DNA from 2 places in the Paracoccus sp. J55 genome. Region 1 is predicted to be linked to the other one. Evidence: riboswitches for the same ligand, from Rfam matches in the RefSeq annotation. Region 1 holds a riboswitch; the other holds the start of a gene.
What was found. A riboswitch is a leader RNA that binds a small molecule or an ion and turns the genes downstream of it on or off. The one in region 1 is predicted to bind cobalamin.
Positions count from the first base shown of each region.

Region 2: linked by a shared signal. The riboswitch ahead of nrdH (glutaredoxin-like protein NrdH) and the one ahead of PARJ55_RS0117615 (TonB-dependent siderophore receptor) in region 1 are both predicted to bind cobalamin.

Region 1 is NZ_AZVA01000034.1:2,123-7,114, reverse strand. It holds gene PARJ55_RS23060 (alpha/beta fold hydrolase) at 1-704, shown strand, start outside; gene PARJ55_RS23055 (DedA family protein) at 659-1,237, opposite strand; cobalamin riboswitch at 1,494-1,685, shown strand; gene PARJ55_RS0117615 (TonB-dependent siderophore receptor) at 1,862-3,748, shown strand; gene PARJ55_RS0117610 (hypothetical protein) at 3,750-4,322, shown strand; gene PARJ55_RS0117605 (ABC transporter substrate-binding protein) at 4,319-4,992, shown strand, end outside.
Region 2 is NZ_AZVA01000036.1:32,559-37,550, forward strand. It holds gene PARJ55_RS22510 (TonB-dependent siderophore receptor) at 1-1,260, opposite strand, end outside; cobalamin riboswitch at 1,638-1,827, shown strand; gene nrdH (glutaredoxin-like protein NrdH) at 1,918-2,139, shown strand; gene nrdI (class Ib ribonucleoside-diphosphate reductase assembly flavoprotein NrdI) at 2,150-2,578, shown strand; gene nrdE (class 1b ribonucleoside-diphosphate reductase subunit alpha) at 2,560-4,686, shown strand; gene nrdF (class 1b ribonucleoside-diphosphate reductase subunit beta) at 4,750-4,992, shown strand, end outside.

The sequences.
Region 1 (4,992 bases):
GGCGGCGGGTGATTTTCCTGCATGGCAGCCCCGGCACCGCCGAGGAATGGGACCGCTTCCTGCTGGACGTTCCGGTCGGGCAATATCACATGGCCGTGGACCGTCCCGGCTTCGGCGCCAGCGGGGAAAAGCCCGAGCCCGATCTGGCCGGTCAGGCCGCCGCCGTCGCCCCGCTCCTGACGGCGGGCGGGACCGGAGCCGCGGTATTGGTCGGCTATTCCTATGGCGGCCCGGTTGCGTTGCGGCTTGCCGCCGACTATCCCGACCGGGTTGCGGGGGTTTTGCTGATCGGCGGCGCCGCCGATCCGGAGCTGGAGGAAACCCATCCCCTGCAGCAACTGGCGGCGCTTGATTTCTTTGCCGGACTTCTGCCCACGGAACTGGCCAACGCCAATGCCGAGTTGATGAATCTTCGGCCCGGGCTTGAGGAGCTGACCCCCGACCTGGCGCGTGTCACTGCCCCCGTCACCATCGTCCAGGGGCTGGCCGATACGTTAGTGCCGCCTGAAAACGTGGCCTTCCTGCAGGTGCATTTGCCCGGCAGTCCCGGCCCGCGGCTGATCCTGATCGAAGAGGCCGACCATTTCCTGCCCTGGACGCATGCCGACTTGCTGCGCGCAGCTCTGGCTTGCGTCATCGGGGACGGAAAGTCGTCGTCTCAGTCGCCCGAGCGCCCCCCCTCGTCCTTGTCCGAGGCGAAATAATAGACCGTGAAGCGGTGGCTCAGCCAGACCGCGCCGATCACCAGCCCAACCATGACCGGCCAGGCCCAGTTGCCCAGCAGATCGAACAGGACCAGGTTGAGGCCGAACGCCCCGAAGAACAGCGCCGCCGTATATACTGCCGCGACCACGCCGTTCACGATTGCGAAACGGCGAAAATCGACGCGCAGGAAACCGCTGGCCATGAAGACCGGAGGCAACAGCCGTGCCAGCAGCGCCGCCGGCAGGACGCCGCGATCCAGCAGCCGCCGTCCCCGCTCCAGCATCTTGCCGTCCACCCAGCGCCGGACGAGACGGTTGCTTCCGGCCAGTGCGCCGATCCCGTAAAGGGCCCAGTCGCTGATGATATTCCCGGTTACCAGCGCCACCAGGGCCAGTCCGGTGCCGATCTCTCCTGCGGCGGCCAGTGCCGCGCCGGCGATGATCGCCCCTTCTTCCATGACAAAATTCGCAAGAAACAGCAGCAAGGCCAATATCAGCGGATTGCCCAGATATTGTTCGATAAGGGCTTCCACCGCGCGGAGTCTCCTTGGGGCGAGGGGCGGGACAGATCAAGCTAAGGACACCCACCCGCAAACGCAAGCCGCAAGGCTTGCGCCGGCGACACGCATGGCGCCGAACGCATCCAGATCGCGCGATGCCCAGAGGCACTCGGCCCCCCGGGGTGACGTCGATCTCCTCATCGATCTTGCCGCGATATCAAGCGCACTGCCATCAGGCGGGAAAAAGCAGATACTGCCCATCTAATCTGTTTATTTGACAACTCCCTTGTGCTATCCGGTCGCCGACGGTGCCCCGCAAGGGGTGAAAAGGGAATGCGGTGAGGGAAACCGATGCCGCAGCTGTGCCCGCAACTGTAACCGGGAGCGACCCGCATATGCCACTCTGCCCCAGGGCGGGGGAAGGCGCGGAACTCGCAAGGAACCGGAAGCCAGGAGACCTGCCGTCGCTGTCGCCCATCCCGCGGCCGGGACAAGCCGAGGGTGCGGATTTCCGCTGCGGTGACCCATGTGGATCGAAGGCAGCGGTATGTGCGATGCGACCGATAGAATCTGAACTCGCGCGCGCGGCGGAAGAACCGTCGCGGCGATGCCTTCGTATCCGGCTTCCCTTCCCGTTGAACGAGGATAAGTGCCGAAATGAAGGTCCGCCATATCATTCCCGTGCTGTTGGGCACAACCCTTGCCGTCCCGCCTGCCACCGCCGAGGACGCGGTGACGCTGGATACCATCGTCGTCACCGCCTCGCGCGCCGACCTGCCTGAACGCGCCATCGGCAGCGCCGTCACCGTCGTGACCGAGGAGCGCGCCCGCCGCGAACAGGCGAAGCGCATCACCGACCTGCTGCGGGACGTGCCGGGGGTTCAGGTCTCGCAGGACCGTCCCGGTGCCTGGACCAGCATCAGCATCCGGGGATCGGATAACGGCCAGGTGCTTGTCCTGATGGACGGGGTCCGGCTTGGCGATCCGTCCTCGACCGAGACGGCGTTCCAGTTCGACCATCTGGATGTCGAGGGCATCGACCGGATCGAGGTGCTGCGCGGCAACCAGTCCTCGCTTTACGGATCGGACGCGATCGGCGGCGTTGTCAACATCATCACCAGGCGCCCGGTCCAGGACGGCTGGCGGCTGTCCAGCGGATTGGAGCTTGGTCCGGACGGCTGGCGCCGGGCCACCGCGACCCTGCTGTGGAAAAGGGGCGATCTCGACGCCCGGGTCAGCGGCTTTTCCACGCATTACGACGGCCCGTCGCAGGCCGATCCGCGCACCAGCCCGGTTCCCGGCCCCATGGACGACGACGCCCATCGCGGCAACGGGATCGGCACGGCACTGGGCTGGCAGATCGCGCCGCAGTTGCGGGCCGAACTCACGGGCCTGCGCAGCGATACGTGGCACGAATACGATTCGCCGCCCAGTGACGGCAGCGATACGGTCGAAAAGGACGAATGGAACCTGGGCGCGCGCATCCTCCATGAAAGCGCCGACCGGACCCTGCGGCAGACGCTCAGCTGGGGCCGCTACAATGCCCGGCGAACCTATCATACCGGCTTTTCGCGGCCCGAGGGCGATGTCTACGACGGCATGCTGACCCGCTATGGCTACGACGTGACCTGGAAGCCGGCCGAGCCATGGTCGCTTGTGGGCGGCGTCACGCGCGAGAAGGAAGAAACCCTCCAGATCACCAATTATACCGGCAGCTTCATCGCCAGCAACGCCACCACCGCGCTCTTTACCGAGGCGGCCTGGCGTCCCGACGACCATCTGACCCTGACCGCCGCGCTGCGCCGCGACGACAATGATCAGTTCGGCACCTTCAACACATGGCGGCTGACCGGGGCCTATCTGCTTTCCGCCAGCGGCGCGGCGGATGTGAAGCTGCGGGCCAGCTATGGCACCGGTGCAAAGGCGCCGGGGCTTTATCAGCTTTACGATCCGACCTATGGCAATCCCGACCTTACGGCACAGCGCAGCCGCGGCTGGGACATCGGCGCGGATGTCTATTGGCCGGATGCCGGGCTGGAACTGGGCGCGACCTATTTCCAGAACCGGGTCGAGGACAAGATCGCCTGGGGCCTGCGCGAGGACGGCAGCTATGGCTATTACATGGCCGGCCGCACGCGCGAGAAAGGCATCGAGCTGTCCTGGCAGGCCGAAATCCTGCAAGACCTGCTGATCCAGCACAACCACACCTGGGTTCTGTCCCATAATGACGAAACCGGCCAGTGGCGCGGCCAGCCCAAGAACTCCGGTGCGCTGACCGTCAGCTATCGCCCCGGCGACTGGTCGGTGGGCGCGCGCCTGCGCTATGCCAGCCGCAACGGCCTGGGCGCGGTCAGCGGCTATGGGCAGGAGATTGGCGGCTATGGCGTGACCGACCTGCTGGCCAGCTATCGTCTGGATGAGCGGGCCGAACTCTATGGCCGGATCGAGAACGTCTTGGACAAGCAATACCAGACCAGCTGGGGTTACAACACCAACGACCGCAGCTTGTTCGCCGGCATCCGCCTGAGCCTGCAGGGGAACTGACATGACGAAGCTGACCATGGAAACGACCGTGAATGCCGAAGGGCGCGCGACGGAACATCGCTGGCCCGCACCGCTGGATCAGGACTGGCTGCAAGACTTCCTGACCGACATCTTCGACAATCATTGGCAGGGGCTCTCTTTCGGTCCCATCGTCGAGGGGGCCGCCTATGAATTGCGGCCACCGTCCAAGCCGCAGCGCATTTCGCTGCATGACGGCTATCTGACGGTGTTCTACGGGCTTCAGGGGCATTTTCATCTGTGCATCGGCCGCAACGAAGGCGCCGTGAAGCAGGGCGGCGAGGCGCTGGTCGCCCATCGTCGTCCGGGCAAGGCCGAGTTCTTCCGCAGCCTCGATCCCGACGGGCATCCCCGCTCGTGGGGATTCCGCATGGATAACGGCAAGGGCGAGCAGATGCTGAGCCTCTTCTTTCCCAACCCTTTCATCACCGCCGACGACCAGCTGGCCGACCAGCCGGACTGGGAGCGGCTGGCGACATGGGACCACGTTCGCCGCACCTATATCGGCATCGAGGACGGCGCAGCGGACCGGATGAGCAAGGGCTACAGGGGATGAAACCCATCGCCGCCCTGGCAGCGGGCCTTGCGGCCCTGCTGTCGCTCGGGATCGCCGCGGCACATGTGGGGGCGGGGGGCGGGCAATCCCTGCCCCCTGCGACACCTGCCGCGAAACCGCGCGTCGCCTCGACGGCGCTATGCGGGGATATGTGGGTGCTGGCGCTGGCCGATCGCGACCAGATCCTCAGCCTGTCGCGGGATGCGGCGGGCCCGTCCTCCCCCTATGCCGGAGAGGCGGCCGGTCTGCCCCGGAACCGCGGCAGCCTGGAGGAGCTGATCGCGGGCGATGCCGGCCTGGTGGTGACGGGCCAGGGCAGCTCGACCCAGATGCGCAGGGTTCTGGGGCGCTTCGGGATCGCCGAACTCGATCTCGGGGCGACTTCGGACCTGCAGGAACTGGCGGACAAGATCCCGCAGGTCGGAAAGCGGCTGGGTCAGCCCGAGCGCGGCAAGGCGCTGCGCGCGGCGTTCCTGCACGACCTCGCGGCCGCCGCCGACCCCGGCAGGGACGGGCCAGTGGTGGCCTATTATCGCCCCGACGGCGGCGGCGCGGGTGCCGGCACCATCGTGGATGCGGCGCTTTCCGCTGCCGGATACCGGAACATGCAGCGCAGGACCGGTCCCGCAGGCTGGGGCGGCATCCCGCTTGAGCAGATCGTGATGACCCC
Region 2 (4,992 bases), on a different contig from region 1:
CGAGGTCGGCATAGGATCGGGGTTGACCACCGTCAGCCGGCGGGTGGTGGCGCGGGAATTGGCGATGTCCACGCCGACCGCAAAGCTGTGCTCGACGCCCCCGGCCTGCGCTTCGCCCGAAAGCTGGGCGTTGAACGACACGGTCTCGTTCACCCGGTCCGAAGCCTTGGAGCTGCGCGACACCAGCCCGTCGCTGCCCGAGGTCGGCGAGGTCACGACATAGGTATTGGTGTCGCGCGCCTTGCGCAGCGCCGTGGTCAGCCGCAGGCTGTCCGAGAATGCGTGCTCGAACTTCAGGTAGCCCGAGGCGGATTCCACGTCGCGGAAATCGCGCGCATGCAGGCCATAGAAGGTATCGGGATCGACATCGGCCGGCAGGAACGGGTCGATGCGGGTGCCCGAGCCGCGCCGCCATTCGGCAGGCGTGGTGGCATTCGACATCGGCACGCCATAATCGGGCGTATCCTCGTCCTTGTAGTAATAGAGCCCGGCGGTGATCTTGCTGTCATCGGTCAGCCGATAGCTGAAGCTCGGCGCCACCCCGAACCGCCTGGACTCGACACCGTCGCGCCCGCCCAGATCGTCGGCGCGCTGCCCCATCAGGTTCAGGCGCAGGCCGAGGGCGCCGAATTCGCGGTTCGAATCCAGCGTGCCGCGGAGATAGTTGCCGGTTCCGTAGGACAGCGCCACCTGGTCAAAGGCGCCCGGCTGCGGGGTCTTGCTGTTCAGGCTGATGGTGCCGCCGGTCGAACCGGCGCCGGAATAGACGCCGCCCGGCCCCTTGTTGATCTCGATCGATTCCAGGTTGAAGGCCTCGTATTGCGTGCGCGAGGCATTGCGCATGCCGTCGATCAGCAGGTCCTGGCTGGCCTCGAAGCCGCGGATATAGGGGCGTACGCCCTGCGGCACGCCGCCCTCGCCCGCGCCCAGCGTGACGCCCGGCGTGGTGCGCAGCACGTCGGCGACCGAGGTCTGGCCGCGCTCCTCGATCTCGCGCGCGGTGACGACGGTGACCGAGCGCGGGGTGTCGAGCAGCGGCGCGGTGGCCTTGTCCGAGGTGCTTTCGGTGACCTTGTAGCTTGTCTCGGCCTCGTTGCCCTGCTGGCGGCGGATGACCACCGTGTCCAGAGTGACGGTGTCCTGCGCCTGTGCAGGGCCGGCCACGCCGGCCGAGATGGCCAGCACCGGCAGCAGGCCCAGGGTCGGCAGCAATTGCGCTGCGCCCCCCGTGACCGGCGGTTTCGGATGGGACTTGTTCATGGATTGCTCCCGGCACAAAAGAAATCGCTGCCATCCGCGAGGATGGAGGCGACAGGAACGTGCTGGCTCAGCAGAGTGGCTTGCGGTGAAACGAGCCGGGAGGGGGAGCAGTCGCCCCCTGTCCTGGCCGCGCGTGATCCATGCAAGAGGGTTAATTGTCGCAAATTGTCAAACGACGCTGCGTAAAATCCCGGATCGGCAGGCCCGACTGTTGCAGCGATTCAACAATCCGGATGCTCTCCCGTCGGAAAAGGTGCCGCAACTCTCGGCCGGGATGCAAGTGGCGCCCGCCCCGCGGGCGTTCGAAAGCCCACCAGATGTTCCAATGGGCGGGCAGTTTCCCACTAGATGTGGATTGACCTGCGTGGCGGAGCGTGGCTAACTGCAGGGGTCATGGTTACCTCCGGGGCGACTCGGGGATCAACAGGGAAGCCGGTGCAAGGCCGGCACTGCCCCCGCAGCTGTAAGCGGAGAGCGACGCTGGAATGCCACTGGGGCCAGCCCCGGGAAGGCCAGCCAAGCCGGGACCCGCGAGTCAGAAGACCTGCCATGGCGCGAAAGGACGAAACCGTGCGGCGGGCGCGGGGCTGAAGCGGTTCCGATGGCGCGGTCATCGGGCGCGGCCCCTGCTTGCCGACAGAAAGAAGGAGCAGAGGCATGACCATCACCGTTTATTCCAAGCCCGCCTGCGTGCAATGCACCGCCACGACCCGGGCGCTCGAGGCGCGCGGCCTGCCCTATCAGCTGGTCGACCTGACCGAGGATGAGGCGGCGATGGAACTGGTCACCTCGCTCGGCTATCGCCAGGCGCCCGTCGTCGTCGCCGGCGAGGCGCATTGGGCGGGTTTCCGGCCCGACATGATCGGCCGGCTGTCCTGAACGCGCGGCCATGGGCGGGCACCGGGGCGAACTGGTCTATTATTCCTCGGGCTCGGGGAACACGGCGCGCTTCATGGCGCGGCTGGGGCTGCCGGCGCTCCGCATCCCGGTCTCGCCGTGCGAGATCCTGCCCGAGCCCGGCCGGCCCTATGTGCTGATCTGCCCGACCTATGCCGATGGCGCGGGGCGGGGCGCGGTGCCGAAACAGGTCATCCGCTTCCTGAACGACCCCGGGCGCCGCGCGCTGCTGCGCGGCGTGATCGGCGCCGGCAACCGCAATTTCGGCGCCACCTTCGCCCTGTCGGCGAGGGTCATTTCTGCTAAATGCGACGTCCCCGTGCTGTATCGATTCGAGCTGGCGGGCGACGACAACGATCTTTCCCGCGTCCGGGCGGGGCTTGAGAAATTCTGGGGGACGGAATGCTTGACAATGGCGTAAAGGCCGTGCTGGACCATCACGCGCTGAACGCGATGCTGAACCTTTACGACGGCGAGGGCCGCATCCGCTTCGAGGCGGATCGCAAGGCCGCGCGGCAATATTTCCTGCAGCATGTCAACCAGAACACCGTGTTCTTCCACAATCTCGACGAGAAGCTGCGCTATCTCGTCGACGAAGGCTATTACGAGCCCGAGGTGCTGGACCAGTATTCGCGCAATTTCCAGCGCGCGATCTGGGATGCTGCCTATGCGCGGAAGTTCCGCTTCCCGACCTTCCTGGGCGCCTTCAAGTATTACACCAGCTATACGCTGAAGACCCGCGACGGCCAGCGTTACCTGGAACGCTACGAGGACCGGGTGGTCATGGTCGCCCTGACGCTGGCGCGCGGCGACGAGGCGCTGGCCATGCGCTTCATGGAGGAGATGCTCTCGGGCCGCTTCCAGCCGGCGACGCCCACGTTCCTCAATGCCGGCAAGAAGTCCCGTGGCGAGCTGATCTCGTGCTTCCTGCTGCGGCTGGAAGACAACATGGAGAGCATCGGCCGCTCGATCAACTCGGCCTTGCAGCTCTCGAAGCGCGGCGGCGGCGTGGCGCTGATGCTGACCAACCTGCGAGAGGCCGGCGCACCGATCAAGGGGATCGAGAACCAGTCCTCGGGCGTTATCCCGGTGATGAAGCTGCTGGAGGACAGCTTCAGCTATGCCAACCAGCTGGGCGCGCGGCAGGGCGCGGGCGCGGTCTATCTGAACGCGCATCACCCCGACATCCTGCGCTTCCTGGACACCAAGCGCGAGAATGCCGACGAGAAGATCCGCATCAAGACGCTGTCCCTGGGCGTGGTGATCCCCGACGTGACCTTCGAGCTCGCCAAGCGCAACGAGGACATGTATCTGTTCTCGCCCCATGATGTGGAGCGGGTCTACGGCCTGCCCTTCTCGGAGATTTCCGTCACCGAGAAATATGCCGAGATGGTCGACGACAAGCGCATCAGGAAGAAGAAGATCAATGCCCGCGCCTTCTTCCAGACCCTGGCCGAGATCCAGTTCGAGAGCGGCTATCCCTATATCATGTTCGAGGACACGGTGAACCGCGCCAACCCGGTCGCCGGCCGCATCAGCATGTCGAACCTGTGCAGCGAGATCCTGCAGGTAAACGAGGCGAGCACGTTCAACGAAGATCTGAGCTATTCCCATTTGGGCACTGATATCTCATGCAATCTCGGCTCGCTGAACATCGCCGCGACCATGGACGGGCCGGATTTCGGCGCGACCGTCGAGGCGGCGATCCGGGCGCTGACCGCGGTGTCGGAGATGTCGGCCATCGACGCCGTGCCCTCGATCCGGCGCGGCAATGACGAGGCCCATGCCGTGGGTCTGGGCCAGATGAACCTGCACGGCTTCCTGGCGCGCGAGCGCATCCATTACGGCAGCCCCGAAGGGATCGAGTTCACCTCGGTCTATTTCGCCGCCGTCGCCTATCACGCCATCCGCGCCTCGAACCTGCTTGCCCAGGAAAAAGGCCGGACGTTCAAGGATTTCGAGAAGTCGAAATATGCCGACGGCTCGTTCTTCGACAAATACGTCACGCGCGACTGGCTGCCCTCGCTGCCCGAGGTCGCCCGGGTCTTCGAGGGCATCGCCCTGCCCACGCGCGAGGATTGGGCCATGCTGCGGGAATCGGTGATGCGGCACGGGCTTTACAACCGCAACCTGCAGGCGGTGCCGCCCACCGGCTCGATCAGCTACATCAACAACTCGACCAGCTCGATCCACCCCATCGTCGCCAGGATCGAGATCCGCAAGGAAGGCAAGATCGGCCGCGTCTACTATCCCGCGGCCTTCATGACCAACGAGAACCTGGACTATTACCGCGACGCCTACGAGATCGGTCCCGAGGCGATCATCGACACCTATGCGGCGGCGACCGAACATGTCGACCAGGGCCTGTCTCTGACGCTGTTCTTCCCGGCCGAGGCCACCACGCGCGACATCAACCGCGCCCAGATCTATGCCTGGAAGAAGGGCATCAAGACCATCTATTACATCCGGCTGCGCCAGACCGCGCTGGAAGGCACCGAGGTGCAGGGCTGCGTCTCCTGCACGCTTTGAGCCGGGGGTTTCACACCCCCGGACCCCCGTGGGATATTTAGACAAGAAAGAAAGGTTCTTCGGATGAAGGATCATGCCCTGCGCACGCCCTTGCGGGCGATCAACTGGAACCGGCTGGAGGACGAGAAGGACCTGGAGGTCTGGAACCGGCTGACCGTGAATTTCTGGCTGCCCGAGAAGGTGCCGCTGTCCAACGACGTACAGAGCTGGGCCACGCTGCGGCCAGAGGAGCGCGAGCTGACCATCCGGGTCTTTACCGGGCTGACGCTTCTGGACACCATCCAGAACACCGTGGGCGCGCCTGCG